Regions from separate parts of the Streptomyces sp. NBC_01384 genome, predicted to be linked through region 2. Evidence: riboswitches for the same ligand, from Rfam matches in the RefSeq annotation. Region 2 holds a riboswitch; each other region holds the start of a gene.
What was found. A riboswitch is a leader RNA that binds a small molecule or an ion and turns the genes downstream of it on or off. The one in region 2 is predicted to bind cyclic di-AMP.
Positions count from the first base shown of each region.

Region 1: it holds a riboswitch for cyclic di-AMP, as region 2 does, so the genes downstream of both, OG747_RS26805 (transglycosylase family protein) here and OG747_RS05245 (C40 family peptidase) in region 2, are expected to answer to the same signal.
Region 3: it holds a riboswitch for cyclic di-AMP, as region 2 does, so the genes downstream of both, OG747_RS32890 (M23 family metallopeptidase) here and OG747_RS05245 (C40 family peptidase) in region 2, are expected to answer to the same signal.
Region 4: it holds a riboswitch for cyclic di-AMP, as region 2 does, so the genes downstream of both, OG747_RS23510 (M23 family metallopeptidase) here and OG747_RS05245 (C40 family peptidase) in region 2, are expected to answer to the same signal.

Region 1 is NZ_CP109559.1:5,799,818-5,807,381, reverse strand. It holds gene OG747_RS26815 (septum formation initiator family protein) at 1-236, opposite strand, end outside; gene eno (phosphopyruvate hydratase) at 389-1,684, opposite strand; gene OG747_RS26805 (transglycosylase family protein) at 1,982-2,695, opposite strand; cyclic di-AMP (ydaO/yuaA leader) riboswitch at 2,700-2,862, opposite strand; gene OG747_RS26800 (hypothetical protein) at 3,045-3,239, opposite strand; gene OG747_RS26795 (hypothetical protein) at 3,427-3,924, shown strand; partial or broken gene OG747_RS26790 (transglycosylase family protein) at 3,834-4,121, opposite strand; gene OG747_RS26785 (cytochrome P450) at 4,526-5,782, shown strand; gene OG747_RS26780 (globin domain-containing protein) at 5,934-7,157, shown strand; gene OG747_RS26775 (nucleoside triphosphate pyrophosphohydrolase) at 7,461-7,564, opposite strand, start outside.
Region 2 is NZ_CP109559.1:1,203,449-1,211,012, forward strand. It holds gene OG747_RS05230 (hypothetical protein) at 1-161, shown strand, start outside; gene OG747_RS05235 (ATP-dependent Clp protease proteolytic subunit) at 229-885, shown strand; gene OG747_RS05240 (hypothetical protein) at 893-1,198, shown strand; cyclic di-AMP (ydaO/yuaA leader) riboswitch at 1,592-1,778, shown strand; gene OG747_RS05245 (C40 family peptidase) at 1,782-2,255, shown strand; partial or broken gene OG747_RS05250 (LysE family translocator) at 2,529-2,657, opposite strand; gene OG747_RS05255 (ATP-binding protein) at 2,959-3,417, opposite strand; gene OG747_RS05260 (helix-turn-helix domain-containing protein) at 3,630-4,487, shown strand; gene OG747_RS05265 (DUF397 domain-containing protein) at 4,500-4,724, shown strand; gene OG747_RS05270 (8-amino-7-oxononanoate synthase) at 4,797-5,930, opposite strand; gene bioB (biotin synthase BioB) at 6,153-7,352, shown strand; gene OG747_RS05280 (adenosylmethionine--8-amino-7-oxononanoate transaminase) at 7,345-7,564, shown strand, end outside.
Region 3 is NZ_CP109559.1:7,180,001-7,187,564, reverse strand. It holds gene OG747_RS32905 (GNAT family N-acetyltransferase) at 1-87, opposite strand, end outside; gene OG747_RS32900 (HPr family phosphocarrier protein) at 265-546, shown strand; gene OG747_RS32895 (GntR family transcriptional regulator) at 777-1,472, opposite strand; gene OG747_RS32890 (M23 family metallopeptidase) at 1,677-2,441, opposite strand; cyclic di-AMP (ydaO/yuaA leader) riboswitch at 2,454-2,614, opposite strand; gene OG747_RS32885 (M16 family metallopeptidase) at 2,853-4,256, opposite strand; gene OG747_RS32880 (M16 family metallopeptidase) at 4,253-5,608, opposite strand; gene OG747_RS32875 (DNA topoisomerase (ATP-hydrolyzing) subunit A) at 5,888-7,564, shown strand, end outside.
Region 4 is NZ_CP109559.1:5,100,916-5,108,479, forward strand. It holds gene ribA (GTP cyclohydrolase II) at 1-40, opposite strand, end outside; gene OG747_RS23485 (MarR family winged helix-turn-helix transcriptional regulator) at 205-708, opposite strand; gene OG747_RS23490 (dihydrofolate reductase family protein) at 781-1,920, shown strand; tRNA gene OG747_RS23495 (tRNA-Met) at 2,073-2,146, shown strand; gene OG747_RS23500 (hypothetical protein) at 2,235-2,624, shown strand; gene OG747_RS23505 (PP2C family protein-serine/threonine phosphatase) at 2,842-3,906, shown strand; cyclic di-AMP (ydaO/yuaA leader) riboswitch at 4,162-4,319, shown strand; gene OG747_RS23510 (M23 family metallopeptidase) at 4,331-5,368, shown strand; gene OG747_RS23515 (aldo/keto reductase) at 5,477-6,421, shown strand; gene OG747_RS23520 (PrsW family intramembrane metalloprotease) at 6,425-7,564, opposite strand, start outside.

The sequences.
Region 1 (7,564 bases), 4.6 Mb from region 2:
CGCTGGCGCTCCAGATCGGCGATCTCGGCGCGCTGGGACACGTACTGCCTTATCGGGTAGGCCAGGGCCACGATCAAGGAACAGAGTACGAGAGCGAGGAGCGCGGCGCGGCCCGTCAGCCGCGAGCGGCGGGCCTGCCGCTTGGTCTGCGAGCGGTAGACCCGGGCCGCCGTCTGCTCGCCGAGCAGCCGCAGCCTGGTCGCGGTGGAGAACCGGTCCCTGTCCTTCCCGGCCATGAGTCCCGCCTCCCCAGTACTACGGTCCCGTCATGTGCGTACGTCCCCGCACACGGTACGGGACCGAGTACGGGGACGTACGTACGACTGGCTAAGGATGGGCCCTGCCGATGGCCATGGCTCGGCCCTGCCGAGGTCAGCCCTTGCTGTGCTTACTGGTTCGCAGAGCGAAACCGCGGGAACGCCGAGCGGCCCGCGTACACCGCGGCGTCGTCGAGGATCTCCTCGATGCGCAGCAGCTGGTTGTACTTGGCGACACGGTCCGAGCGGGCCGGGGCGCCGGTCTTGATCTGACCGCAGTTCACCGCGACGGCGAGGTCGGCGATGGTGACGTCCTCGGTCTCGCCGGAGCGGTGGGACATCATGCACTTGAAGCCGTTGCGCTGGGCCATCTCTACGGCGTCCAGGGTCTCGGTCAGCGAGCCGATCTGGTTCACCTTGACGAGCAGGGCGTTCGCGGAGCCCTCCTCGATGCCACGGGCCAGGCGCTCCGGGTTGGTGACGAAGAGGTCGTCGCCGACGATCTGGACCTTGTCGCCCAGCTTGTCGGTGATGACCTTCCAGCCGGCCCAGTCGTCCTCGTACAGCGGGTCCTCGATGGAGACCAGCGGGTACGCGGAGACGAGCTCCTCGTAGTACTCGGTCATCTCGGCGGCCGAGCGGGACTTGCCCTCGAACTCGTACTTGCCGTCCTTGTAGAACTCGGACGCGGCGACGTCGAGCGCGAGCGCGATCTGCTCGCCGGGGATGTAACCGGCCTGCTTGATGGCCTCGAGGATGAGGTCGAGCGCGGCACGGTTGGACTCCAGGTTCGGGGCGAAGCCGCCCTCGTCGCCCAGGCCGGTGGACAGACCCTTGGTCTTCAGCACCTTCTTGAGGGTGTGGTAGACCTCGGCGCCCCAGCGCAGGGCCTCGGAGAAGGACTCCGCGCCGATCGGGGCGATCATGAACTCCTGGATGTCCACGTTGGAGTCGGCGTGCGAGCCGCCGTTCAGGATGTTCATCATCGGAACGGGCAGCAGGTGCGCGTTCGGGCCGCCCAGGTAGCGGAAGAGCGGGAGGTCGGACGCCTCGGAAGCGGCGTGCGCGACGGCGAGCGAGACGCCGAGGATGGCGTTGGCGCCGAGGGAGCCCTTGTTGTCGGTGGCGTCCAGGTCGAACATCGCCTGGTCGATCAGGCGCTGCTCGGTGGCGTCGTAGCCGACGAGCTCCGGGCCGATCTGCTCGATGACGGCGAGGACGGCCTTCTCGACACCCTTGCCGCCGTAACGGTTGGGGTCACCGTCACGGAGCTCGATGGCCTCGAAGGCCCCCGTGGAGGCGCCGGACGGGACGGCGGCACGACCGGTGCTGCCGTCGTCGAGGCCGACCTCGACCTCGACCGTGGGGTTGCCTCGGGAGTCCAGGATTTCCCGGGCTACGACGACGTCGATGGACGGCACGAGCATCTCCTTCTGGGATGTGACGCGGGTAACGCGGAACCTGTGATGACTCCGCGACATGAGCCTAACCGCCCCGGGGGGATCGGCCAGCCGGTCGCCCACCCTTTGGGCAGAACTGAACGTACACATTGTTTCAGAACGGAACAAAAACGGAAACAAAAAACCCCGCTCCAGTGCGTACGGGGGAACACGCACCGGAGCGGGGGGCCCGTGGGGACGGGGGGTGGTCCTCATCGGTGTCTCCAGTGTGGAGACCCCTTCTATGAGGGACCTGTCATTCAGCTGGGGCGAAGCTGCCGATCATCAGCCGAGGTGCAGCTGCTGACCCGGGTAGATGAAGTCCGCGTCGTCGATGATGTCCTTGTTCAGCTTGAACAGCTGCTGCCAGCCACCCTTGACCTTCTTCTTCTCGGCGATCGAGCCGAGGGTGTCGCCCTTGACGACCTTGTACGCGCCGTCGCCCTTCTTGACCTTCTTGCCGGTCGGGGTGGACACGGTCTTCTCGACGGCCGGGCGGGTCGCCGAACGGGAGGCCGCGGTGTCCGCCGACCGGGTGGTACCGGCGCTCGCCGAGCTGGAAGAGCCCGAAGAGGTGGAGGGGGTGGACGGGCTGGACGGGGTGCCGCTCGCACCACCGGTGTACGCGGCGCTCGACAGACCCGTGCCGCAGGTCGGCCAGGCGCCCTTGCCCTGCGCGGCGAGGACCTTCTCGCCGATGGTGATCTGCTCGGACTTGGAGGCCTGGTCGGCGGTGGAGGAGTACGCGGTGCCGCCGTACGCGGCCCAGGTGGAGGCCGAGAACTGCAGACCGCCGTAGTAGCCGTTACCGGTGTTGATGGACCAGTTGCCGCCGGACTCGCACTGGGCGACGGTGTCCCACTCGGAGGTGGTGGCGGCGGAGGCGCTGCCGGCCGCCATCAGCGGGGCGGCGATGGCGATGCCGGTGACACCGGCGAGCGTGGCGATACGGGTGGCCTTGTTCGGACGGCGGTGCTTGCCCTTGCTGGAAAGCAGCATGGAGTGATCCCCTCACCGACGCCTGCGAGGTGAGCTGTCGGGTTCGGGCGGGTGAGTGCCCGGCCGTGCGCTCTGGGCGCACGGCTTCACCCCAAGCCGCTCCGGTCAACTACCGGGCGCGGCGCTTACCTTGGGTCCCCCGCTCCTGCCTACGGCGCTGACGCGTCGACTGTTCCCGTGCGGCCGTTGGCAGGATTCGGCGTTGCGACCGTCGGGGCCCGCTGTGGCGAGCGGTGATGACCGTAAGCAGTCGATCCGGTGAATTCCAAAGACGATCAGGGCCTTTGAGATCCATATCTCACTCGCGCCAAACCGGACATTCCACGACGAACCATGACGTGAACTGCCCCTACTTTTCGCCCGATTGAGCACCAACTGCAAGGCTCTGACCGGGAAGGATGAGGTTCGGGTCGACGCCGACGGTCTTCTTGTTCGTGTCGTACAACTCGGTCCATCCGCCTTCGAGATCAAGGGCGTCGGCGATGGTGCAGAGGCTGTCTCCGATACGAACGACGTACAAACCGTCGATGACCTCACGGGACACACCGGAGTCGCGGGAGGCATGCCGGCCGGAGGCGTCGTCGGTACGACCGTCCAGCAGACTGTCGGTCGCACTCTCGTCGGCGCTGCCGCCGCGGTGACGTCCGGCGCCGGTCGTCGCACCCTCGGACGTAGTCGAAGAGTCATCGTTCTGCCCGGAGTTGTCCGAGTCGCTGCTCTTCGTCCCATCCGTGGCCGAGCTGTCGGTTCCCTGGGTGTCGCCGGTCGCGGCCTTCGTCGTGCTCTCGGTCGCATTCGGGGATGAAACGGACGAAGGCGAGTCAGATGAAGACGAATCGGATGACGGCGAACCGGACGGCGACGCGTCGCCTGATGAACCGGACGAACCAGATGAACCAGACGAAGTGGACGAACCCTTCGAACTCGATGATTTCGTCGAGTTCGTCGAGTTCGTCGAGTTCGTGGAGCTGGACGAGCTGAACGAGCTCGACGCATCGGGTGTGCTCGACGAGTCGTTCGCCACGCCCGTGTCGACCGCGACGTCACCGGATTTCTTGCTGAGTCCGGAGAGCGGTCCGCAGGTGGGCCAGGCGACGAGACCCCGGCCGTCGAGCACCTTCTCGGCGATGGCTATCTGCTGCGAGCGGCTGGCCTCGTCGGCGCTCGGCGCGTACTTGAGGCCGCCGTACTTCTCCCAGTCGGCCTGGCTCATTTGGAGCCCGCCGTAGTACCCGTTGCCGCTGTCGGCGCTCCACTGGCCGGCGCTCTCGCACTCCGCGACCCGGTCCCAGGTGGTGCCGTCGGCCGCGTGCGCGCTCGCGGCACCGAGCAACGGGATCGCGATCGCCGATCCGGTCACTCCTGCCGCGACGATGAGGGCCGGGGCCTGACGGGGGCGACGATGGCGGCCGTTCCCGGAGAGCATGCGGAAGCCTTTCGCGTGACAGCAGGTGACTACGCGGCGGATGAGCCGCGTTGACGAGTGAACGTATCCGCACCCGATCACTTGTCACAAGTCGATGCAGCGCAGATCACGTGAAGATCACAGAGTTGATGATGCGTCAGGTTTGCGACAGCCCCCGGCACGGCTCCGACGCACCTCCGGCCTGCCTCCGACACGCGCGGTCGACCCTGGGGGACGAGGACGCGGTTGAAGCGCTTTTGGTGTGCGTCAGCGACGAGACGGTCCATCTCGGGTCGGCTCTCCATGGCCCCGGACACGGCTTCGTCCACGTAGGACTCATAGACGGTGACTTCCGGATGTTGGTCAAGCCATCCGTCGGAGTCCTCGCCCACGCAACGCAACGTGACTCCCGGTACCGTCACCCCGTGAACGCCCCACATTTCGAACCTGAACTCTTCACCTGGGAGTTCGCCGCCGACCCCTACCCTGCCTACGCATCGCTCCGCGAGCATTCACCCGTGCACCGCACCACACTTCCCAGCGGTGTCGAGGCGTGGCTTGTGACTCGGTACACGGACGCCAAACAGGCGCTCGCCGACCAGCGGCTCTCCAAGAATCCCGTGCACCATTCCGACGACGCCCGCGGCAAGAGCAAGACGGGCATCCCCGGCGAGCGCAGCGCCAACCTCATGACCCACCTGCTCAACATCGACCCGCCGGACCACACGCGGCTCCGGCGGCTCGTCTCCAAGGCGTTCACCCCCCGTCGCGTCGCCGAGTTCGCCCCCCGCGTCCAAGAGTTGACCGACCGCCTCATCGACCAGTTCGCGCAGACCGGAAGTGCCGACCTCATCCACGAGTTCGCGTTCCCCCTCCCCATCTACACCATCTGCGACCTGCTCGGTGTCCCCAGCGAGGACCAGGACGACTTCCGGGACTGGGCGGGGATGATGATCCGGCACGGTGGAGGGCCGAGAGGCGGTGTCGCCCGGTCGGTCAAGAAGATGCGCGCCTATCTCGCGGAGCTGATCCACCGCAAGCGGGAGGCTCTCCCGGATAACCCCGGCCCCGGCGAAGACCTCATCTCCGGGCTCATCCGCGCCTCCGACCACGGCGAGCACCTCACCGAGAACGAAGCCGCGGCCATGTGTTTCGTACTGTTGTTCGCCGGTTTTGAGACGGTTATCAACCTCATCGGCAATGGCACGTATGCGCTGCTGCGCAACCCGGAGCAACGGTCGCAACTACAGAAGTCGATCGAGCGTGGCGAACAGGAACTGCTCGATACCAGCATCGAAGAGCTTCTCCGATACGACGGTCCTGTCGAGCTGGCCACCTGGCGCTACGCGACCGAAGCCCTCGAAATGGGTGGACAACGAATCGCTTCGGGTGATCCCGTACTCGTGGTCCTCGCCGCTGCCGACCGCGATCCCGCGCGTTTCGACGAACCGGACACGCTCGACCTCACTCGCAGGGACAACCAGCACCTCGGCTACGGACATGGCATCCACTACTGCATCGGCGCCCCGCTCGCCCGTCTCGAAGGCCGCACCGCTCTGGCCACTTTGCTGCGCCGTCTGCCCGACCTCCGGCTTGCCGCCGATCCCGCGGACTTGCGCTGGCGAGGCGGTCTGATCATGCGTGGGCTGCGAAACCTCCCCGTGGAATTCACGGCCGCCTGACAGGTGTGGATCAGCTCGCTGGGGTGGTCCCTCCCGGTCACCGGCCGCGGCGGTTTCCGGCATTCGCCCGCCAATAACCCTTTCACCCCAGACTATCCTTAAATCTCCCTCTCCTTGACTCCATGGAACGCCCGCTCCCTAAATTCGCGCCGTGGACCCCGAAATACTCAGATCCAGCTTCGCGGTCGTCGAGAGACGGGCCGAGTTCGCGGTCAAGTACTTCTACTCGCATCTCTTCCGGCACCATCCGGACGTCCGCGGGCTCTTCCCGCTGGACTTCCCTGAGGACATGGAACGACAGCGGGACCGGTTATTCGCGGCACTCACGTATGTGCTGGAACGACTGGAGGACCCGGCACTGCCGGGGTACTTACGGGAGCTGGGGCGGGACCACCGCAAGTATCTGGCCGAGCCGGAGCACTACGCGGCTGTAGGGGCGAGCCTGATCGCCGCGTTCGCCGTCGTCGCGGGGTCGGCGTGGAACGCGGAGGCCGAGAAGGCCTGGGCCGAGGCGTACGGGGCGATCGCGAACGTCATGCTCCAGGGCGCCTGGGAGGCACAGCGCGGGGGCGAACCGCCCTGGTGGGACGCCGAGGTCGTGTCCCGGACCCGGCACAGCGACGACCTCGTCGTACTGACCCTGCGCCCGCACCACCGGCTCCGCTACCGCCCCGGCCAGTACGTCAGCGTCAACGTCCCCCACCTGCCCGGCATTTGGCGCCCGTACTCGCTCGGCAACGCACCCCGCGCCGACCACACCGTCGACCTGCACATCAGTCAGGTCGAGGACGGGGTGCTGTCCACCGCCCTGGTCCGGCAGGCCCGGAAGGGTGACGTCCTGCGGCTCGGCGCGCCCGGCGGCGGACTGACCCTGCGGGCGCCCGCGGAACGCCCGCTGACCTTCATCGCGGCCGGCACCGGCTGGGCCCCCGTCAAGGCTCTGCTGCAACAGCTCGACGCCACGCACGAGACCACGCACGAGGCCCGGCTGTTCCTCGTCGCCCGCGACACCTCGTACCTCTACGACCGCTCCGCCGTGGAACGCCTGCAGGCCCGGCTGCCGCGCCTCGCCGTCACCTTCATCACCCCCGCTCCCGGCCGCCCCAGGACCCAGGCCACCGAACGGCTGCTGACCGCGCTGGGCAACCGCGCCGGCTGGACCCGCCACGACGTCTACGTCGCCGGCCCGCCCCAGCTCGTCGAGGAGATCACCGAGGTCCTCCCCACCCTCGGCACCCCGCCCGAACGGATCTACCGCGACCTCCTGGCCCCCACCGGAGAGGCCCGTCCCCGCCCGCTGGGCGCGGCGGAGTGGCTCCTCGGCCGGCCTCAACCGAACTGGCACAACCCGGCGAGCCGCGCCCCGAGCGCGTAACCCCGTCTCCGGGGCAGCGGGTCCACGAGCGATCAGACCCCGGCCTTCACAGCGACAGGCCATGAACCTGAACCATCAGGCCCCGGGCTGTTAAGCAGCGTGGCGCATCACCCGGCGTGGCGCCGGGAACGGGGCCCGGCACGCCCGGCCGACGGCGGGCGAACAGGCCAATCAGCCGGCCGTCAGCCCCTCGACCCCACAGCCCGACAGCCCGACAGCCTCGCGGCCTCGCAGCCCTCGGGCAACAGGCCTCGGGCAGCAGGCCCATGAACCAGCCCCTCGCCCTCGCCCTCGCCCCGGCCCTCAGTCGTCATCGGCCGCCCCGGCAGACTCCCGCGCCCGGATCGCGTCCCGGTAGGCCCGCGCAGCCGCCCGCAACGCCGCCTCCGGGTCCACGCCCTCGGCCT
Region 2 (7,564 bases):
ACCTCGCCACATCCCGCGGCCGGCCCCGGTCACCTTCTACGGCACCCCTGTTCCTACGGCACCCCCGCCCCGGCCCCGCTCACCTGAGTCACCCTCGCCGAATCCCCGCGGAGCAGCTCGCTCCGCGGGGATTTTCGCTGTCAGCCGAGCGACCCCCATGACCTTCTGTACGTCCTGTACATTTTTTACAGGAGCCCGTCAACGGTCCCCCAGTGGAAGGCGCGTGCCATGAATGAACCGTCCGCCCGCTACGTCCTGCCCGAGTTCACCGAGCGCACGAGTGCGGGGTACCGGACCCTGGATCCGTACTCGAAGCTGCTCGCCGAGCGGATCGTGTTCCTCGGGACGCCGATCGACGACACCTCGGCGAACGACGTGATGGCGCAGTTCATGCACCTCGAATACCTGGCACCGGACCAGGACATCTCGCTGTACATCAACTCCCCCGGGGGCTCGTTCAGCGCGATGACGGCGATCTACGACACGATGCAGTTCGTCAGCTGCGACGTGGAGACCACCTGTCTGGGGCAGGCCGCGTCGGCCGCCGCCGTGCTGCTGGCCGGCGGTGCGCCGGGCAAGAGGTTCGCGCTACCGGGGGCCCGGGTGCTGATCCACCAGCCGTCACTTCCCGAGCCGGTACAGGGGCAGGCGAGCGATCTGGCCCTCCAGGCCGAGGAGTTGATGCGCACTCGAGGGCTGCTGGAGGACATGCTCGTACGGCACACGGGGCAGAGTCCTGAACAAGTCGCCGCCGACATCGAGCGGGACAAGATCCTGGACGCGCAGGCCGCGTTGGCGTACGGACTGGTGGACGGGATCATCCCGAGCCGCAAGACCTCGCGCACCGCGCCCGGTGCGAGGAACGCCACACCCGACGCGAGGTGATCCGCCGATGGTGCCCGAACTGCCCCCGCTGCCCGCGCTGACGCGTGCCGAGGCCGAGTTGATCGACCGTTACCTCGACGTGGTCGACCTGCTCGGCCGCATCAACCCGGCCCGCCCCGGGGACACCTACCGCGGACTGCGCGCCGCCCAGGCGCTGGTCAGCAAGGCGACGGCGCTGCGCGACGCCCTCGCGCTGATGCACCAGCGGGGCGAGAGCGAGGTGCACGCCCCGACCCTGGCCCAGGCCCTGCGTGTCCTCGACGGCGAGCGACGCGCGGCCCGCGTCACGCTACCGCCCGGCTCCGACAGTTGACGCATCCACACCTCGCTCCCTCCCTCGGTCCCTCCCTGGGTCCGCCCCCGGGTCCATCCCGGGCCGCCGCACGCGCCGAGTCGGCGAAGCGTCCGGCCCGGGTTTCAAACGGACCAGATGGCGTACCCCCTGATGGAGTAGACACCGGTCCCTTCGGGGGCCCGCAAAGGTTGCGCAACGCGCGTAGCGCAGAGGCGGAATGAGGTGCTCCGGTGCTGGTACGGGCGTCGTCGGTGTCCCCAACGGCCCTCGAACAGAGGGGTGTCCACCCGAACGGGTGAGTGGTGAGTAACCCCACAAATCGCCGGTTCCGCTCGGATTTTCCGACTTCAATGCGTGAAGATCCCTTCCGACGACAAGCCCCCGCCACAACGGCGGGGCGGTCCGGGCGGACGCCGAGTCCTGCCGCTGCCCGGATGACCGGTCGACAGATGTGCATCGGCAGGAGTGGAGGACCCAGCACGACGGGCCGCCGGAGAGATCCGGGCGGTCCTTGGGGTGAAGCCGCAGTACGCGGCCGGGCTACTTCGCCAGTCCGAATCCGACAGGTCATCCTTCACAGGCGGCTGACGAAGGGTTGCGCATGACTGCGCTCAATCGTGTCCCGTCGCTGTGGACCCGGGCCGGTACGGCCTCGGCGCTCACCATCGCCGCCATGGGCGGCAGCCTCGTGGTCCCTGGCGTCGCGTCCGACGCCGAAGCGGCCACTCTGGCGACGAAGGCACTTCAGGTCGCGGCTTCCAAGAAGGGCTCCCCGTACCAGTACGGTGCCGCCGGGCCACGCCGTTTCGACTGCTCCGGGTTCACGCTGTACTCGTACAAGAAGGCGGGCAAGACGCTGCCTCGTACGGCCGCGGCGCAGTACAACAAGACGCACCACATCTCCGCCTCCAGCCGCAGAGCGGGAGACCTGGTGTTCTTCCACTCCGGCCGGAACGTGTACCACGTCGGCATCTACGCCGGGAAGGGAAAGATCTGGCACTCCCCGAAGACCGGGGAGGTCGTGAAGCTGCAGAAGATCTGGACGAAGAGCGTCTGGTACGGCCGGGTCAGCTGACCTGCCCGGGAGGGTGCCGGTAGTGGCGCCGGCACCCTCCCGGGACCCCGCCGCCCCTCGGGGCACGAGTGGTCTCGCCTCGGAGCGCGAGCAGCCTCGCTCGGGGGCGTCAGTCGTCCTCTCGCGAGGCGCGAGCCAACCTCGCCGGGGGGCCGTGCGCCCTCGGGTCTCCGCTGCCCGGCCAGGGGCTCCGCTGCCCGGCCAGGGGCTCCGCTGCCGGGCCAGGGGCGCGGGCGACCCCGCTCGGGGCCCCGAACCGGCCCCTGGGGCGCGCGCCACCCCGGCGACGGCCAGCGCCGTGTGCAGGAGCAGCCCGCCCGTGATCCCGAGCGCGCACACGACCCCGGCCCGGCGCGAGACCAGGGTGTTGCGTACGACGACGGTGAAGTCCGCGCCGGGCATGGTGGCCAGGACCGCGGCGACTCCGGTGGGGACGCGGCTGCTGGAACCGGGAGATCTGCGTCGTACGATCTCCGTCGTCCACCGGACCGACGACCGGCCCGCACCGGCGGCCGAGGCCTTCCGGGCCCTGCTGCGCGGCGCCTTCGGACGCGCGGCACAGCAGAGGCAGGAGCAGTAGAGCCAGGGCCCACTTGGGCAGGACCGGCTTGGCGAGGACCAGCAGGACAGGACCGGCAGGACAGAACTGGCGACAGGACCGGCAGGACAGGATCGGTGGAGAGCAGGCCAACTGAGCCGCTCCTTACGGCTCTTGTGGCCCCCCGGCCGTGACCGGGTGGGCCGACAGGGTCCAGGGCAGCTCGATGGAGACCGTCTTGCCCCCTTCCCGGGTGGGCCGGACCACGAGTCTGCCGCCGCACTCGGCGGTCAGCCAGCGGATGATCACCATGCCCCGCCCGTTGTCCTGCTGGACAGCGGCGGGCAAACGTTTCGGGAAGCGCGGATGGCTGTCGGTCACGCCGATGCGCAGGTGTTCGTCTCGGTCGAGCCGGACGGCCACCGTGAAGGTGGGCGACTGCCCGAAAGTGTGCTGGACGGCGTTGGTGGCTAGTTCTGACACGATCAGGCGTACGGTGTCCGCGACTTCGGCGTCGCTCGGCAGGCCCCATTCGGCCAGCACATCGGCGACGAATTTCCGGGCCGCGGAGACCGAGGCGGGATCGCTCGGCAGAGTGACGGATGCTTCCTGGTGATCTGCCATGGCGACGTCGTCCCTTTCCCACGGGACCGGAGTCCGACACGGAGCGGATGGTTCGAGTACGGTCCCGAACTGGTGCTTCGCGCCAGACTGCCATTACTGGGCCGGTCACGGGTGCGATCCACCGAGATATGCATATATCTGTCGCTCGATGCGGTGAACTCTGCGACGGCAGAGCGTATTTGGGCGGCTCGGAAGGAGTAAGGAGTACGGCCATGCAGCACGGTCCCGCGGTGCGCCGCCGCAAGCTCGGTGCCGAACTGCGCGCGCTGCGCGCCGGGGTGGGAATCACGAGTGGTGAGGCGGCCCGTCTCGTCGGCTGGCACCAGTCGAAGGTGAGTCGGATCGAGACGGGCATCAGTGGGGTGAAACCGGCCGACGTGGAGCGCCTGTTGGACGCGTACGCCGTCGCGGAGCCCGAATTACGGGAGCTCCTGGTCGGGTTGGCCGGCTCCGAGGGCAACGGGCGGCACCACTGGTGGCACGCCTACCGCGGGGTCCTTCCGCCGACCTACCGCGACTTCATCAGTCTGGAGTCCCAGGCCAGCGGCATGCGCACGCTGGAGACCACGGTGGTGCCGGGGCTGCTCCAAACGCCCGAGTACGCCCGCGAGGTGACCCGGGTCGCCGTCGGCGGACTCGAGGACGGCAAACTCGACGCGCTCGTCGAGGTGCGCCTCGCCCGGCAGGACGTACTGCGTTCGAATCCGCCGCTGGAACTGACCGCGGTCCTGGACGAGGCGGTGTTAAGACGTGAGGTCGGCGGGCCGGAGGTCATGGCACGGCAACTGGACCGGTTGAGAGAGGCCGCCGCCCTTCCTCAAGTGCGGCTTCAGGTCCTGCCGTTCGCCGCGGGGGCGCACATCGGCGTTACCGGGCCTTTCGTTATCTTCTCATTTCCGAACACAAGCGATCTGGATGTGGTTGTTCTCGACCACTTGACGAGTAGCCTCTACCTCGAACGGAAAGAAGACCTTCAGGCCTACACCGAGGCCTTCAACGCCCTTCAGTTCCACGCCCTTTCACCCGAGGACTCGTTGGACTACATCGCCGGGATAGGTGACGGCGCGTAAGGAGGCACCCCCATGACTGCATTGCCTCGGTACGTACCCTCCAGTACTTCACTCCGCGACCTGCGGTGGCTGCGCAGCAGCCGCAGTACGGGAATGAACAACTGCGTCGAGACGGCCCGACCCGGCCCAGGCCCCTGGGCCGGACTCGTCGCCGTGCGCGATTCCAAGAACAAGGCGGGCCCTGCCCTGCTCTTCACTCCTGCGAGCTGGGAGGGCTTCATCGCCGGACTGAGCTGACCCCCACCCAGTCACCCCGCATTCAGCCGTCCCTCACCCCATTCGCCCCCACCCAATTCATCCCTCGCCCGTTCACCGATTCCGGCTGATCACCTCCACGGCGTGCTCGATCTGCGCGTCGGTGAGGTCCGCGCGGGCGGTCAGCCGCAGCCGCGAGATGCCGTCCGGCACGGACGGGGGCCGGAAACAGCCGACGGCGAGTCCCGCCTCCCGGCAGTCCGCCGCCCATCGCACGGCCCGCTCGGGTGACGGCGCGCGCACGGAGACCACGGCGGCGTCCGGTCGTACGGCTTCCAGGCCCTCGGCCGTCAGCCGGGTGTGCAGCGCCGTCGCCACCTCACGGGCCCGGGCGGCGCGCTCCGGCTCGCGGCGCAGCAGCCTGAGCGCCGCGAGGGCCGCGCCCGCGGCCGCGGGCGCGAGCCCGGTGTCGAAAATGAAGGTGCGCGCCGCGTTGACCAGATGGTCGATGACCGGGGCGGGGCCGAGGACGGCGCCGCCCTGGCTGCCGAACGACTTGGAAAGCGTGGCGGTCACGACGACGTCCGGGGCGCCCGCCAGCCCCGCGGCGTGCGGCGCGCCTCGGCCGCCATCGCCCAGGACGCCGAGCCCGTGCGCGTCGTCGACGAGCAGCGCGGCTCCGTGCTCACGGCAGGCGGTCGCGAGTTCGGCCAGCGGGGCCGCGTCGCCGTCCACCGAGAAGACCGTGTCGGACACGGCGACGGCGGGACCCTCATGCGTGCCGAGCGCCTTGCGAACAGCGTCCGGGTCGGCGTGCGCCACGACCTGTGTCGTACCTCGGGCCAGTCGGCAGCCGTCGATGAGCGAGGCGTGGTTGCCCGCGTCCGAGACGACCAGCGAGCCGTGCGGCGCGAGCGTGGTCACGGCGGCGAGATTGGCCGCATAGCCGGAGGAGAGGACGAGCGCGGACTCGAAGCCGCAGAAGTCGGCGAGCTCCCGTTCGAGTTCGCCGTGCAGTTCGGTCGTGCCGGAGACCAGCCGGGAGCCAGTCGCTCCGGCGCCCCAGCGGCGGGCCGCTTCCGCCGCGGCCGCCGTGATCTCGGGGTGGCGGGCGAGTCCGAGGTAGTCGTTGCTCGCCAGATCGAGGAGAGGTGAGTCGGCGGCGCGCGGGCGCAGGGTGCGGACGAGTCCGGCCTGCCGGCGCTGGTGCGCCTGCTCGTCGATCCACGCGAACGGCGATCCCGCCATGCTGGTGCCTCCGGGCCCTGAGAGTGGTCGTGAGCGAGTCATGACGATCGTCATGAGGTTGCTCATGAGGGTGGTCATGAGGGTGGTCGCTTTGTAGGCAGTGCACAGACCCTAGCGGGGCGGCCCGCCGCCCAGGATGTGGCAATACCCACACGTCGAACCGTCTCTGTTGTGCAAACTCTCCTTGGCCTCAGCGGCACGTATACGTCAGGATCGGATCTTATGGACCTGCTGAACACGCTGGTGGACAAGGGGCTTCGGCGCGAGCTGCCGACCCGTGACGAGGCGCTGGCCGTGCTGGCCACGTCCGACGACGACGTGCTCGACGTGGTGGCCGCGGCCGGAAAGGTCCGCCGGCACTGGTTCGGCCGTCGAGTGAAACTCAACTATCTGGTCAATCTGAAGTCCGGTCTGTGCCCCGAGGACTGCTCGTACTGCTCGCAGCGGCTCGGCTCCAAGGCCGACATCCTCAAGTACACCTGGCTCAAGCCCGACCAGGCCTCGCAGGCCGCGGCGGCCGGGCTCGCCGGGGGCGCCAAGCGGGTCTGCCTGGTGGCCAGCGGCCGCGGTCCGACCGACCGTGACGTGGACCGGGTCTCCGACACCATCAAGGCGATCAAGGACCAGAACGAGGGCGTCGAGGTGTGCGCCTGCCTCGGTCTGCTCTCCGACGGCCAGGCCGAGCGGCTGCGCGAGGCGGGCGCGGACGCCTACAACCACAACCTGAACACGTCCGAGGGGACGTACGGGGACATCACGACCACGCACACGTACGCCGACCGGGTGGACACGGTCCAGAAGGCGCACGCGGCGGGCCTTTCCGCCTGCTCCGGCCTGATCGCGGGCATGGGCGAGTCGGACGAGGACCTGGTCGACGTCGTCTTCTCGCTCCGCGAGCTCGACCCGGACTCCGTTCCGGTGAACTTCCTGATCCCCTTCGAGGGCACCCCGCTCGCCAAGGAGTGGAACCTCACCCCGCAGCGCTGTCTGCGCATCCTGGCGATGGCCCGTTTCGTCTGCCCGGACGTCGAGGTCCGCATCGCGGGCGGCCGCGAGGTCCATCTGCGCACCATGCAGCCGCTGGCCCTGCACCTGGCCAACTCGATCTTCCTGGGCGACTACCTCACCAGCGAGGGCCAGGCCGGCAAGGCCGACCTGGAGATGATCGCGGACGCCGGGTTCGAGGTGGAGGGCGCGGGCGAGGTGACGCTGCCGGAGCACCGTGCGACGGCCGGCGGTGGCTGCGGTTCGCACGCCGAGACCGGCTGCGGCTCGCACGCGGATGCCGGGTGCGGGTCGCACGCGGGCGGCGGAGTCTGCGGTTCCGTGCGGGTGAAGGAGGAGCAGCCCTCCGAAGCACGGACGGATCTCGTCGCCGTGCGCCGCCGAGGTGCCGGAACGGACCTCGCCCCCAATGCCTGACCTGTCCGGGCCGTCCACGCTGCCCGTACGTGAACTGCTGGACCTGGACCGGCGGCATGTCTGGCATCCGTACGGTCCCATGCCCGGCCGCCAGGAACCGCTCGTCGTGGAGTCGGCGAGCGGGGTACGCCTCCGACTGGCGGACGGCTCGGGTGAACTGGTCGACGGCATGTCGTCCTGGTGGTCGGCCATCCACGGCTACAACCACCCGG
Region 3 (7,564 bases), 6.0 Mb from region 2:
CCTGATGCGAGCGGTGCCGCCGTCGCGCAGCACCACGTCGGCCTCCCAGTGGGAGGGGTACTCGTGCCGGTCCGACGAGGTCTGCATGGGCCCCAGAGTACGGCTCGCGTCCGACAACGGCGCGAGGCAGGCTAGGGGCACCCAAGTCGGATCCAGGCCGGGGTCCGATGCGGGGTTCGGGACAGGATCAACGCCTGCTCCGGACCCGCTTCACGTGTGGAACACTGGTCTAGACAACCCTGAACACCTGAAGGGCAGCATCACATGGCTGAGCGCCGCGTCAACGTCGGCTGGGCCGAGGGCCTCCACGCCCGTCCCGCCTCCATCTTCGTCCGGGCGGCCACGGCCTCCGGTATCCCCGTGACGATCGCCAAGACGGAGGGCAACCCCGTCAACGCGGCCTCCATGCTGGCGGTCCTCGGCCTGGGCGCCCAGGGCGGCGAGGAGATCGTCCTCGCCTCGGACGCCGAGGGTGCGGACATCGCACTCGACCGGCTGGCGAAGCTGGTGGCGGAGGGTCTCGAGGAGCTCCCCGAGACCGTCTGAAGATCCCGCCGCCCCCTTTTGCGCCTGAGCCGGCGCCGCTCTCGCGGAGCGGGGTGCTCGCCGCGGGGGTTCCTCAATTGATGGCAGGGGTGCTCTTCACATCAAAAGACGCCCCCCATACATAGTGAAGGGCTCGCCTGAAAACATCGGGCGGGCCCTTCGCTTTTCCGAATTACGGGCAGCGAAAGTAATCCCCCGCGAATTACCCCTCTTTGTATACGGCGCCGGTGTTAATGACGCAGGCCCGTCATGTTTACGGGATGTTGCGAAGTCCTCACACGGTCCGGACGATCTCCCCCGCCGGGAAAACGCAGCCGGTGCGCGACCGTCGCGCGCTCGGTGTGCAGCGCCGTGACCGCCCGCGCCCGCTCGCTGTCGCCGCGCGCCACCGCGTCCACGATCCCGCCGTGCTCCGCCCAGGACTCCGCCGGATTGGCCGGCGCCTCGACCGCGTACATCCAGGCGATCTTGTGCCGCAGCTGGGCCAGCGTGGAGGTCAGCGCGGGGCTTCCGGAGGCCTGCGCGAGCGTCTCGTGGAACCAGCCGCCCAGCGAGCGCAGATCCTCGCTGTTCCCCCTCCTGGCCCGCTCCTGCCCCAGTCTGACCAGGCCTCGCAACACCTTGAGGTGGGCCTCGGTGCGCCGCTGTGCGGCTCTGGCGGCGCCCAGCGGCTCCAGAAGCATGCGCATCTCCAGCAGGTCCGCGGCCTCCTGCTCAGTGGGCTCCGCGACGCACGCGCCCGCGTGTCGACGGGTGACGACAAAGCCCTCGGCCTCCAGGGTGCGCAGGGCCTCGCGCACCGGGACGCGCGAGACGCCGTAGCGGCGCGCGAGCAGTTCCTCGGTGAGCCGGCTGCCGCGCTCGTAGACACCCGCGACGATGTCGTCACGGATCGCCGTGCATACCGAGTGCGCGGGAATGCGCATGACCGGACCTCCGCCTTAATCCCCGCGAAACGCGGTCGATTGACGCTTGTTCATTGACTCTATTGCAGAGAGCCGGAATTTCCGATGGCGGGCCGGAATCCATGGATATTTTTTGGACAGACAGCCGTTCGAAACGACGAAGCCCCGGCTCGGGTGAGCCGGGGCTTCGGAAGTTCTGACGCCGGTCGTCAGACGTTCACGTCGTCAGACGTTCACTCCGTGCGAGCGGAGGTAGGCGACCGGGTCGATGTCGGAGCCGTACTCCGATGTCGTGCGTGCCTCGAAGTGGAGGTGGGGCCCGGTGGTGTTGCCGGTGGCCCCGGAGAGGCCGATCTGCCGGCCCGGGGTGACCGTCTGGCCCACGGAGACGCCGATCGACGACAGGTGGCCGTACATCGTGTAGGTGCCGTCGTGCATCTTGAGGACGATCTGGTTGCCGTAGGCACCACCCCAGCCGGCCGTGACGACCGTGCCGGAGCCGACCGCGTGGACCGAGGTGCCGGACGCGGCGTGGAAGTCGACACCGGTGTGGGTGCCGGAGGACCAGAGGCTGCCGCCGGTCTTGTAGCCGGTGGAGATGTACGAGCCGGTGATCGGCAGGACGAAGGTGTTGAGGCGCTTGCGCTCGGCGGCACGGGCGGCGTGCTCCTTGGCCTCGCGCTCCTTCTTCGCCTCCTCGGCGGCCCTCTTCCGCGCGGCCTCCTCGGCCTTCTTCTTCGCGGCGGCCTCGTCGGCGGCGTGCTGCTGGGCGGCGGCCTGCGCGTCGATCTTGGCGGCGACCGAGTCACCGATCGAGATGGCCTGGTTGAGCCCGGTCTGCTCGACGGAGGCGTCCGCCGCGAGCGCCGGGGCGGCCAGGGTTCCGATGACGCCGGTGGTGGTGAGCGCGGCGACGCCGACGGCGTTCGAGGTGGTGCGCTTCGCGCGGCTCGGACGACGGTGTTTCCCGGGGCCACAGGTGAACGCCATGGAGAGGCTGGTCCTTTCCTTCCCTCTCGCCTACCGGGTTAGCTGACGGGTTCGGAGCAGGAAGGTCTCCTACGGACCCCCTCCTGGGAGGGCGTCCGATTCACCCCAGGGACTGCGTATGGGTCCCCGGCTCCCCTGGCTCGCGCCGTACGGGGACTCGGCGATGACTGTCCGGTGCCGCGGGCGCGGCGCACTGCCTGACGAACAGCCGGACCGACGCTAAACGGGGCATCTTTCAATCAACAAACGGATCACGGCTTTTGTAGTGCATGCCACAGGGCAGACAGGCAACCTCCCTACCAATACGGACATCTTGGGGACGAAGTCCGGGCGAAAGAGGGCCCGGGCGACTCTTCAGTCACCCGGGCCCCTACGAAGTCGTGCGGTACTCCCCCGCGCTCTACCCCGCCTCTACTCCGCCGTCACGACGGTCACTTCACCGATTCCGAGGGCCTTGACGGGCTCCTGGATCTGCGCGGCGTCACCGACGAGGACGGTCACCAGGCGGTCCACCGGGAAGGCGCTCACGGCGGCCGCGGTGGCCTCCACGGTGCCGGTCGCGGCGAGCTGCTGGTACAGCGTCGCCTGGTAGTCGTCCGGCAGATACTGCTCGACCTGGTCGGCAAGCGTGCCCGCGACGGCTGCCGCGGTCTCGAACTTGAGGGGCGCCACCCCCACCAGGTTCTGCACGGCGACGTCGCGCTCGGCGTCCGTCAGGCCCTCGGCGGCGAGGGTGCGCAGCACCTTCCACAGGTCGTCGAGCGCCGGGCCGGTGTTCGGGGTGTCCACGGAGCCGCTGATGGCGAGCATGGCGATACCGGTGGCCCCCCCGGAGGGAGAAGGCGCGGCGGAACGCAGGACCTGGCCGAACGCCCGCACACCGTAGGTGTAGCCCTTTTCCTCGCGCAGGACACGGTCCAGGCGCGAGGTGAGGGTGCCTCCGAGGCAGTACGTGCCGAGCACCTGGGCGGGCCAGACACGGTCGTGCCGGTCGGCGCCGACACGGCCGATGAGCAGCTGCGTCTGGACCGCGCCGGGGCGGTCCACGATGATCACGCGGCCGGTGTCGTCGGCGGTCACCGGCGGCACGGGGCGCGGCTCGGCGGACGAACCGGTCCAGGCGCCCAGCGTCTCCGCGAGCAGCTCGTCGAGGTCGACGCCGGTCAGGTCGCCGACGATCACGGCGGTGGCCGTGGCGGGGCGTACGTGCCGGTCGTAGAAGGCGCGTACGCCCGCCGAGTCGATCTTCTGGACGGTCTCCTCGCTGCCCTGGCGCGGGCGCGACATGCGCGAGGTCGCCGGGAACAGCTCCTTGGAGAGCTCCTTGGCGGCTCGGCGGGCCGGGTTGGCCGTCTCGTGCGGGATCTCGTCGAGCCGGTTGCGCACCAGCCGCTCGATCTCGCTGTCCGCGAACGCCGGTGCCCTCAGGGCGTCGGCGAGCAGACCGAGCGCCTTGGGCAGGCGCGAGACGGGCACCTCGAGCGACAGCCGTACGCCGGGGTGGTCGGCGTGCGCGTCGAGGGTGGCCCCGCAGCGCTCCAGCTCGGCGGCGAACTCCTCGGCGGAGAGCTTGTCGGTGCCCTCGGAGAAGGCACGCGCCATGATCGTGGCGATGCCGTCGAGGCCCGCGGGCTCGGCCTCCAGCGGCGCGGCGAGCAGCACCTCCACGGCGACGACCTGCTGGCCGGGGCGGTGGCAGCTCAGCACGGTCAGGCCGTTGTCCAGCGTGCCGCGCTCGGGGGCGGGGAAGGCCCACGGCTTGGGCCGGCCCGCCTGGGGCTGCGGGTGGAACTCCATGGTCGCGAGCTCGGTCACTTCGCCGCCTCCTCGTCGTTGCTGGTGCCTTCGGCGTCAGTGGTCTCGGCAGCGATCGGCTCGTAGACGAGCACCGCGCGGTTGTCGGGGCGCAGGCGGGACTTGGCGACCTCCTGGACCTCCTCGGCGGTGATGTCGAGGACGCGCTGTACGGCGGTCAGGGCGAGCTGCGGGTCGCCGAACAGAACGGCGTACCGGCACAGTTCGTCGGCGCGGCCCGCGACCGTGCCGAGCCGGTCCAGCCACTGACGCTCCAACTGGGCCTGGGCGCGCTCCATTTCCTCGGCCGTGGGGCCCTCCTCGGCGAACCGGGCGAGCTCCTCGTCGACGGCGGCCTCGATCACCGGGACCTCGACGTCACCGGACGTCTTCACGTCCAGCCAGCCCAGGGAGGGCGCTCCGGCGAGCCGCAGCATGCCGAACCCGGCCGCGACGGCGGTGCGGTCGCGGCGTACGAGCCGGTTGTAGAGCCGGGAGGACTCACCGCCGCCGAGGATGGTGAGCGCCACGTCGACCGCGTCGGACGCACGCGTGCCGTCCTCCGGGAGCCGGTAGGCGGCCATCAGAGCACGCGCCGGGACCTCCTCCTCGACGACCTCGCGCAGCTGCTCGCCGATGACGTCGGGCAGCGAGCCGTCGCGCGGGGCGGGCTTTCCGCTGTGCCCGGGGATGGAACCGAAGTACTTCTCGACCCAGGCGAGCGCCTGCTCCGAGTCGATGTCCCCGACTACGGAGAGCACCGCGTTGTTCGGCGCGTAGTAGGTGCGGAAGAAGGCGCGGGCGTCCTCCAGGGTAGCCGCGTCCAGGTCCGCCATCGACCCGATCGGGGTGTGGTGGTAGGGGTGGCCCTCAGGGTAGGCAAGCGCGGTCAGCTTCTCGAAAGCGGTGCCGTAGGGCACGTTGTCGTAGCGCTGCCGGCGCTCGTTCTTGACGACGTCCCGCTGGTTCTCCATGGACTCGTCGTCGAGCGCGGCGAGCAGCGAGCCCATGCGGTCGGCCTCCAGCCAGAGGGCGAGCTCCAGCTGGTGGGCGGGCATCGTCTCGAAGTAGTTGGTGCGCTCGAAACTGGTCGTGCCGTTCAGCGAGCCGCCGGCCCCCTGCACCAGTTCGAAGTGGCCGTTGCCCTTCACCTGGCCCGAGCCCTGGAACATCAGGTGCTCGAAGAGGTGAGCAAGGCCGGTACGGCCCTTGACCTCGTGGCGCGAGCCGACGTCGTACCAGAGGCACACCGCCGCGACCGGGGTCAGGTGATCCTCGGAGAGCACCACGCGCAGGCCGTTGGCCAGGCGGTGCTCGGTCGCTGTCAGGCCGCCGGAGCCTGCCTCAGCTGTGGCCGTGTGACCCATGGGCATGTACGTCCCTTCGATCGCGAAAACTGCAGAATTCCTGCCGGTCCTGCCACTGTATGCAAGCGCGCCGACAGCTGGCGAAGTTCCCGCACCTCGTACGCCGAGAGCGAGAATTCCTGAGGTGGGAGGCCGGACTTCCGTTCGCCCTGAGCGATCGGAACGGGGCGCCGCGGGGCCCGTACGGACGGGTCGCGGTCGGCGTTGTCAGCGGGGCGGTCCACAATGGTCCGCGTCAGAACCCGCTCATGCCCCGGCAGAGACTGTGAAGGAGCCGCAGCAGCGATGGCCCGCCGCAGCACGAAGACCCCGCCGCCCGACGACTCGTACGAGGAGAAGATCCTCGACATCGACGTCGTGGACGAGATGCAGGGCTCCTTCCTCGAATACGCGTACTCGGTCATCTACTCGCGCGCCCTGCCGGACGCCCGTGACGGCCTCAAGCCCGTGCACCGCCGCATCGTCTACCAGATGAACGAGATGGGGCTGCGCCCCGACCGCGGCTATGTGAAGTGCGCCCGCGTCGTCGGCGAGGTCATGGGTAAGCTCCACCCGCACGGCGACGCGTCGATCTACGACGCGCTGGTGCGCCTGGCCCAGCCCTTCTCGATGCGCCTGCCGCTGGTCGACGGCCACGGCAACTTCGGCTCGCTCGGCAATGACGACCCGCCGGCCGCCATGCGTTACACCGAGTGCCGGATGGCCGACGCCACGTCACTGATGACCGAGTCCATCGACGAGGACACCGTCGATTTCGCGCCGAACTACGACGGCCAGGAGCAGGAGCCCCACGTCCTCCCGGCGGCGTACCCGAACCTGCTGGTCAACGGCTCGTCGGGGATCGCCGTCGGCATGGCGACGAACATGCCGCCGCACAACCTCGGCGAGGTCATCGCGGCCGCCCGTCACCTGATCCGCTATCCGGGCGCGGACCTGGACACGCTGATGAAGTACGTGCCGGGCCCCGACCTGCCGACGGGCGGCCGGATCGTCGGCCTGACCGGGATCAGAGACGCCTACGAGTCGGGCCGCGGCACCTTCAAGATCCGCGCCACGGTGTCGGTGGAGGACGTCACGGCGCGCCGCAAGGGCCTCGTCGTCACCGAACTGCCCTTCACCGTCGGCCCGGAGAAGGTGATCACCAAGATCAAGGACCTGGTCAACGCCAAGAAGCTGCAGGGCATCGCCGATGTGAAGGACCTCACCGACCGTGCGCACGGACTGCGCCTGGTCATCGAGATCAAGAACGGCTTCGTGCCGGAAGCGGTCCTGGAGCAGCTCTACAAGCTGACGCCGATGGAGGAGTCCTTCGGCATCAACAACGTGGCACTGGTCGACGGCCAGCCGCTCACCCTGGGCCTCAAGGAGCTCCTGGAGGTCTATCTCGACCACCGCTTCGACGTCGTACGCCGGCGCAGCGAGTTCCGGCGCGGCAAGAAGCGCGACCGGTTGCACCTGGTCGAGGGCCTCCTCGTCGCCCTCCTGGACATCGACGAGGTCATCCGCCTCATCCGCTCCAGCGAGAACTCGGCGCAGGCCAAGGAGCGCCTGATCGAGCGCTTCTCGCTCTCCGAGATCCAGACGCAGTACATCCTGGACACGCCGCTGCGCCGCCTGACCAAGTTCGACCGCATCGAGCTGGAGTCCGAGCGCGAGCGGCTCAACGGCGAGATCGACGAGCTGACCGGCATCCTGGAGTCGGACGCGGAGCTGCGTAAGCTGGTCTCCGGCGAACTGGCCGCGGTCGCCAAGAAGTTCGGCACCGACCGGCGCACGGTGCTCCTGGAGTCCGCGGGCGCCCCCGCCGCCACGGTCTCGCTCCAGGTGGCCGACGACCCGTGCCGGGTGCTGCTGTCCTCGACGGGGCTGCTCGCCCGTACGGCCAACGGCGCCCCCTTCGGGGAGGTCGAGGACGCCAAGCGCACCAAGCACGATCTGATCGTCTCAGCGGTGCCCGCGACG
Region 4 (7,564 bases), 3.9 Mb from region 2:
TGACGCGGGTGCGCACCGTGGCGGTGGGGAATTCGCGCATGTTGTCTCTCCGGTCCAGCGGGTGTGATGCCAGTTGCGCCAGTGACGCTTCAGGTAGTGCTTCAGGTAGTGGTGATTCAGATTTGAAGCACTACCTCGGGGAGAGACAGTACATGATGCTTTAATGTTCAAGCAACGCTTTTGGTCGCCGGCGTGTCGGCGACCTTAGGAGGAACGTCGCCGCCACGGCAGATCTTCCCCGGGGGCCCCGGGATCTTCTCCCTGGATGCCCCGCGTGATGCTCTCGCTGATCTTCTCCAGCTGCCCCACCTGTTCCGGGGTCAGATGGTCGAAGAGCACCGCCCGGACCTGCTCCACATGGCGGGGTGCCGCCCGCTCCAGGACGGCCATGCCCTCGTCCGTGAGCACCGCGACCTGGCCGCGCTTGTCGCTGGGACAGCCCTCCCGGCGCACCAGGCCGTCGTTCGCCAGCCGGGTCACGCCGTACGTCAGCCGGCTGCGGGTGATCTTCAGGATCTCGGCGAGGTCGGTCATCCGCAGCCGCCGGTCCGGCGCCTCGGAGAGCATGGCCAGGATGGAGTAGTAAAGGTGGGGCATGCCGGCCTCCGCCTGGAGCTGCCGGTCGAGCGTGTCCGTGAGGAGCGAGGTGGCGGCGATGTACGAGCGCCAGGCGCGTTGTTCGGCGGGGGAGAGCCAGCGGGTGGTCATGTCACTAGTCTAGGTATTGTTTAAAAGTTGAACCACTAGGAGCTCAGAGCTCGAAGCTGGAGGGTGCGCCCCATGCCCCACCCCTACGTCCTGTTGTCCGCCGCCGTCTCCCTCGACGGCTTCCTCGACGACACCGGCCCCGAACGGCTGCTGCTCTCGGGTCCGGCCGACTTCGACCGGGTCGACGAGGTACGGGCGTCCAGCGACGCGATCCTGGTCGGCGCGGGGACACTCCGTACCGACAATCCCCGGCTCCTCGTCAACTCCGCCGAACGGCGGGCGGCGCGGGTCGCCGCCGGGCGCCCGGAGTACCCGCTGAAGGTCACCGTCAGCGGGTCCGGCGACCTCGACCCGGACGCGCAGTTCTGGCACACCGGTGGCGAGAAGGTCGTCTATACGACGGACAAGGGCGCCGAGCGGGCCGCCGAGGCCCTGCGCGGTCTGGACGTCGACGTGGTCCCGACGGGGCCCGAGCTGGACTGGCCGGCCGTACTCGAACACCTTCACGACGTACGAGGGGTACGGCGGCTCATGGTCGAGGGCGGCGGGCGGGTGCACACCCAGCTGGTGCGCCAGGGGCTGGCCGACGAACTGCAGCTCGCCGTCGCGCCGCTGTTCGTGGGGGACGCGGACGCGCCGCGGCTGTTCGGACCCGGGGGGTATCCGCCCGGTCGGATGCGGCTGGTGGAGACACGGCCGGTCGGGGACGTCGTCCTCATCCGGTACGTCCCCACGGCGCCGGGCGTCGGTGGGCTCGCCTCCGCGGCGGACCGGCACTGGCTGGGGGTCGCGTGCGAGCTCGCGGGGCTGTGTCCGCCCTCGGAGACCGCGTTCAGCGTGGGGGCGGTGGTCGTGGCGGCCGACGGGACCGAGCTGGCGCGCGGGCACTCCCGGGAGGGGAGCGATGCCGTGGTGCACGCCGAGGAGGCCGCGCTCGCGAAGGTCGACCCCGCGGACCCGCGGCTCGGCTCCGCCACCGTGTACAGCAGTCTCGAGCCGTGTGCCCGGCGGGCGTCCCGACCCGCGCCCTGTGCGCGGTTGATCCTCGACGCGGGGGTACGGCGGGTCGTGACGGCCTGGCGCGAGCCTGACACCTTCGTGGCGGCTGCCGACGGCAATGGCCTGCTGGCGGCCGCGGGGGTCGACGTCGTCGTGCTGCCCGAGTACGAAGAGCGGGCGAAGCTGCCGAACCGCCACCTTCTTCCGGGGTGAACTCCTCCCGCCGGGGTGACCTCGAAAGCCTTCCGGGGTGACCTCGAAAGGCGGACGCCCGTGCCGGAAGGCGGACGCCCGTGCCGGAAGGAGGGGCGGGCGTAAACGTGTGTGCTTGGGGTCCCGCGTATGGCGTACACTGGTTTCAACGACGCGGGGTGGAGCAGCTCGGTAGCTCGCTGGGCTCATAACCCAGAGGTCGCAGGTTCAAATCCTGTCCCCGCTACTGAAGGCCAAGGGCCGGAACTCGGAAACGAGTTCCGGCCCTTGGTTTTTTCCCTGCCGCCCCGACGTTCTGTAGTCTTCTGGTCACTATGAGTCGTCCCGCTGCGAGTCGTCTGCGGTGGCTGGTGCGGCGCGGCCCGGCGCTCGCGCTGCTGCTCGCCGCGGGCGCCCTGTTCCTCGGGGCCTGCCACGGCGGCCACGACTTCGTGCCGCACGGCGGGACCGTCGTCGCCCCGGCCGGGGACCACCACGGATGCGGCGGCCCGGCGGACGCCGAACACGCCACGGACGAGCATCACATGGCCGCGCAGACCGGGGAGCGGAAAGGACCGCGAGGGGAGCCCCGGACGCGGCAGGCGCCGGGGTTGTCCTGGGCCCGCGCGTACTTCTTCGGCTGTACATCGTCGACGAGGGCGACGAGGGCACCGAGGGCGTTGCACGGGCTGCGGCGCACTGGGGTGCCGGGGGCCGAGCTGTAGGGCGTACGTACCCAGCCCGCCACGCGTGTCCCCCGGTCGGGCCACACCGGTCGCCTGCCGCCCCCGCTCCGGGAAACCTGGACGGGTGGGGCAGCGAGGAGGTGTGCAGCGGGCTGACGAGCCGGACGACGAGTCGTACGAACGGCTGTGCGGGGAGTCGTGCGACGAGCCGTACGACGAGCAGGCGCCCAGCCGGGTCGAGACGGACCGGAGCCGGATGTCGTATGCGCGCAGCTTCGTCCGGGTACTGCCCGCGCTGCTCATCGCCGTCGGCGCGTTCCACGACTACTTCACCCCGTCGGCCTTCACCGCGGGGCCCCTCTTCACGGCCGCGCCGCTGGTGGCCGCGCCGCTCTTCTCGCTGCGCGGCACGGTGCTCACCGGCACCGCGGCGGTCGTCGCGGTGCTCTCGATCCACGTCAGGCTCGGCGTCGTACTGCGCGTGGTCGCGATGACCGAGGTGATCACGATGGTGACGGTCGCCGTGCTGGCCGTGCTCATCAATATCCTGGTCCGCCGCACGGGCGAACGGCTCGCCTCGGCCCACGAGATCGCCGAGGCGGCCCAGCGCGCCGTGCTGCCGGAACCCGACGAGCGGATCGGCGGGGTCGAGGTCGCGGCGCGCTACGAGGCCGCGCAGGCGGGCGCGTTCATCGGCGGTGACCTGTACGCGGTGCAGGACTCCCCGCACGGCGTACGGCTGGTGGCGGGCGACGTACGCGGGAAGGGCATGGGCGCGGTGGCCGCCGTGGCGGTGGTCATCGGGGCGTTCCGGGAGGCGGCCGAGCAGGAGGCGACGCCGGAGGCGGTGGCGCAGCGGCTGGAGCGGGCGCTGGCCCGCGAGGGCACCCGGCGCGAGGGCCTCGACGCCTTCGAGGGGTTCACCACCGCCGTCCTCGCGGAGATCCCGCACGAGGGCGCGGTCGTACGGATCGTCAACCGCGGCCACCCGCCGCCGCTGCTCCTGCACGCGGACGGCACGCTGGTCACGCTCGCCGCCGCGAACCCGGCGCTGCCGCTCGGAATGGGTGAGCTGGGCAGCTGGCCGGACCGCGCCGAAGAGGCGGCGTTCCCGCACGGGGCAACGCTGCTCCTCTACACGGACGGGCTGTCCGAGGCCCGCGACGCGCACGGCCGTTTCTACGATCCGGCCGCGCGCCTCGCCGGACGCGTCTTCCCCGGCCCCGACGCACTGCTGGCCACGCTCGCGGAGGAGGTCCGCCGGCACACGGGCGGCGTCCTGACGGACGACATGGCGCTGCTCGCCGTACGACGGCCGTAGCCGCCGCGGAGGACTTCTCGATCGTTGTCACGAGGGGTGATCGGGCGGTTCCCCTCCGCATGACAACTGACACGCTGTCAAGTGACCCGGAAGTAGTGACGCGTGGTCAAGTCGTCCGATTTTCGCCGTTCGTGACCTGTAAGTCCTGGCCAAGAGTGGTTAATGATCAGTGCGAACGGCTTGGAATCAGGTACCCGGGTCTATTAACGTTCGATAACGCAGCGCGGTCGTCCCAGCCGTCACAAGAGTCGGCTCCGTGCGCACGCGCCGAATCCCGCAAGGGAACCGGGGAACCATCAACTTGGGGTGAATCGAGCGTCTTTCACGGTGGAGACACCGTGGGTCGACGCGCGTAGGAGACCTTCCTGCTCCGAACCCGTCAGCTAACCCGGTAGGCGAGAAGGAAGGAAAGGAGCACGCCCAAGTGGCGTCCAACCGGCCCGCCCAGCCCACTTCGTTCGCGCCGAACGACACCCAGACTTTTGGCTACGCCTACGGCAAGGACGAGGGCCCCTGGGAGGAGTGGAACCCCACCGAGGATTCCGTCCTTCCCGTCCGCGGCCGGCATCGCGTCTCCAAGCAGCGCGGGGGCGGACTCGCCCGCAGCTCCACGGTTCTGGGCGTCGGTGTCCTGGCCGCCGTCGGCGCGGGCGGCATGGCCACCGCGGCGCCCGGCAAGCCGCCGGTCTCCATCTCGCTGCCCGACTTCTCCTCGGTCACCGAATCGGCCAAGGCGCTGATATCCGACGGCGGTTCCAGCACGCCGAAGGCCTCCGCCACCCCGCTCACCAGCGCCGGTGTGAGCAGCGCCGACGCCGCGCGGGGCAACAAGGACGCGGGCGAGGCGCTGCGCGCCCGCATCATCCTGCAGGCCGAGTCGCAGCAGGACCAGGTCGACAAGGCGGCCCAGGACGCCGCCGAGGCCGCCGCCGCGAAGAAGGCGGTCACGCTGGCCGCCCAGGAGAAGGACGGCGCCGAGGCCAAGGTCGCCGCCGCGAAGAAGAAGGCGGACGAAGAGGCCAAGCAGAAGGCCGAGGCCGCGCGCCTCGCCGAGCTCGCCAAGAGCTACTCGCTGCCGACCTCCTCGTACACCCTGACCGGCCGCTTCGGTGACCCCGGTTCCATGTGGTCCTCCGGCTACCACACCGGCCTCGACTTCGCGGCCCCCACCGGCACGCTGATCAAGGCGATCCACGGCGGCACCGTCACGGAGGCGGGCTGGGCCGGCGCGTACGGCTACCGCACCATCCTCACCCTCGACGACGGCACCGAGCTGTGGTTCTGCCACCAGTCGTCCATCAGCGTCAGCGTGGGGCAGAAGGTGGCCACCGGCGACATCATCGGCCGCGTGGGCGCGACCGGCAATGTGACCGGGCCGCACCTGCACCTGGAGGTCCACCCGGGCGGCGGCGACGCGATCGACCCGATGGCGTGGCTGCAGAGCAAGGGCCTGAACCCCTGATCCTTCCGGCGCGACGGGCCTGATTCCTGATCCCTCCGGCGGGCCGGGCCCGCAGGTGGAATGCGGAATGTGGAATACGGCCGTCCGGTACGGGCGTTGAAGTCAGGCATGACTTCTCTCCGCAAGCTCGGTTCCTCCGGCGTCGAGGTCTTCCCGCTCGCCCTCGGCGGCAACGTCTTCGGCTGGACCGCCGACGAGGCGCAGTCCTTCGCCGTGCTCGACGCGTACACGGCCGGGGGCGGCAACTTCGTCGACACCGCCGACGCCTACTCCTCCTGGGTCCCCGGCAACGAGGGCGGCGAATCGGAGACGATCATCGGCAAGTGGTTCGCCGCGCGCGGCAACCGCTCCGACGTCGTCCTCGCCACCAAGGTCGGCAGCCACCCCCAGTACAAGGGGCTGTCCGCGAGCACCGTCAAGGCGGCGGCCGACGCCTCGCTGCGCCGCCTGGGCACGGACTACATCGACCTCTATTACACCCACTTCGACGACACCTCGGTGCCCGTCGAGGAGATCATCGGCGCGCTGGACGAACTGGTCCGGGCCGGCAAGGTCCGGGAGATCGCCGCCTCCAACATCTCCGCCGAGCGGCTCGCGGAGTCCGTGGAGTTCTCCGACCGCGAGGGCCTCGCCCGCTACGTCGCCCTCCAGCCCCACTACAACCTCGTCTCGCGCGACACCTACGAGGGCCCGCTCCAGGAGGTCGCTTCCCGCACCGGCCTGGCCGCCGTCCCGTACTACGCGCTCGCGTCCGGCTTCCTCACCGGCAAGTACCGCCCGGGCACGACGGTCGACTCCGCGCGCGCCGCGGGCGCTGGCAAGCACCTGGAGACCGAGCGGGGCCTGAAGGTCCTCGCCGCCCTCGACGAGGTCGCCCAGGCCCATGACGCCGAGGTCGCCACGGTCGCCCTCGCCTGGCTCGCCGCCCGGCCGACGGTCGCGGCCCCGATCGCGTCGGCGCGGACGGTGGAACAGCTTCCGGCGCTGCTGGGCGTGGCGGACCTGAACCTGACGGACGCGGAGCTCGCGAAGCTGACGGAAGCGTCCGCCTGAGGCCTACGCCTGAGAGGAGTTGTACGCCGGATACGGCGTCGCCGGTGCGGGATACGGCGTCGCGGTGGCGGGGTACGGCGTCGCGGTGGCGGGGTACGGCTGCCCGGGTATCGGCGCGTAGCCGTAGCCGTACCCGGGCCACGGCGGCGGCACCTGCATCGGCACCTGTGTCGGCACCGGGACGGCCGGGGCCATCGCCCGGGCCGCGTACGCGAGGGAGGGGCGGGCGACCTCCCGGCGGCGCCACAGCTCATGGAGCAACTCCCGCTCCCGTACGACGAAGTCGGCGTTCGCGCGGCCACTGCGCCCCCGGTGCCGCAGAAACGCGAGCGAGGTCGCGTACGCCTCGTACTGGGCGACCGAGCGCGCCGCCTCCTTGCCGAAGTGGTGGGCGGCGTAGTCGCGGGCCAGCCGCCGCGCCCGCATCGAACCGAGCACATACGGCTCGGGCGGGGTCAGCCACCCGGCGGCGGCGTACGCCGGAAGTTCGGTCTGTACGGTCTTCAGCTCCCGCTGCCGCGTCCAGATGACGAGGAAGGTGAGCAGCCCGAACGCGGGCACCATGAACGCGCCGTACACCGCGTAGAACCCGTACTCGCCGAAGTTCGACGAGCCGTTCCACATGGAATGCATGCCCATCGCGAGCAGCAGCCCGGCGAGGGGCAGCAGGACGCGGCGCAGGTGCTGGCGTTCGGCGGATTGCGCCGCGATGCCGAAGCCGATGCCGGTGAACACGGTGAACAGCGGGTGCGCGAACGGTGACATCACGACGCGGACGAAGAAGGTCGCGGCGGTGACGGAGGCCAGTCCGCGGTCGCCGCTGAGCTGGTCCGTGCCGAAGGCGGTGCCGAGGTAGAGGATGTTCTCGGTGAAGGCGAAGCCGGTCGCGGTGACCCCGGCTATGACGACCCCGTCGACGATGCCGGTGAAGTCCCGCCGACGGAAGAGAAAGATCAGCAGTACGGCGGCGGCCTTCGCGGACTCCTCGACTATGGGCGCGATGACGGTCGCGCCGAGGGTGTCCGCGCTGGAGGGATCGGCGGTCGCCGTCTCTATCCATCTGGTCGCGAAGCTGTTGGCGACGATCGCTATCAGCGCCGCCGCGCAGGCGCCCCAGGCGAAGGAGAAGAGCAGGTTCCGCCA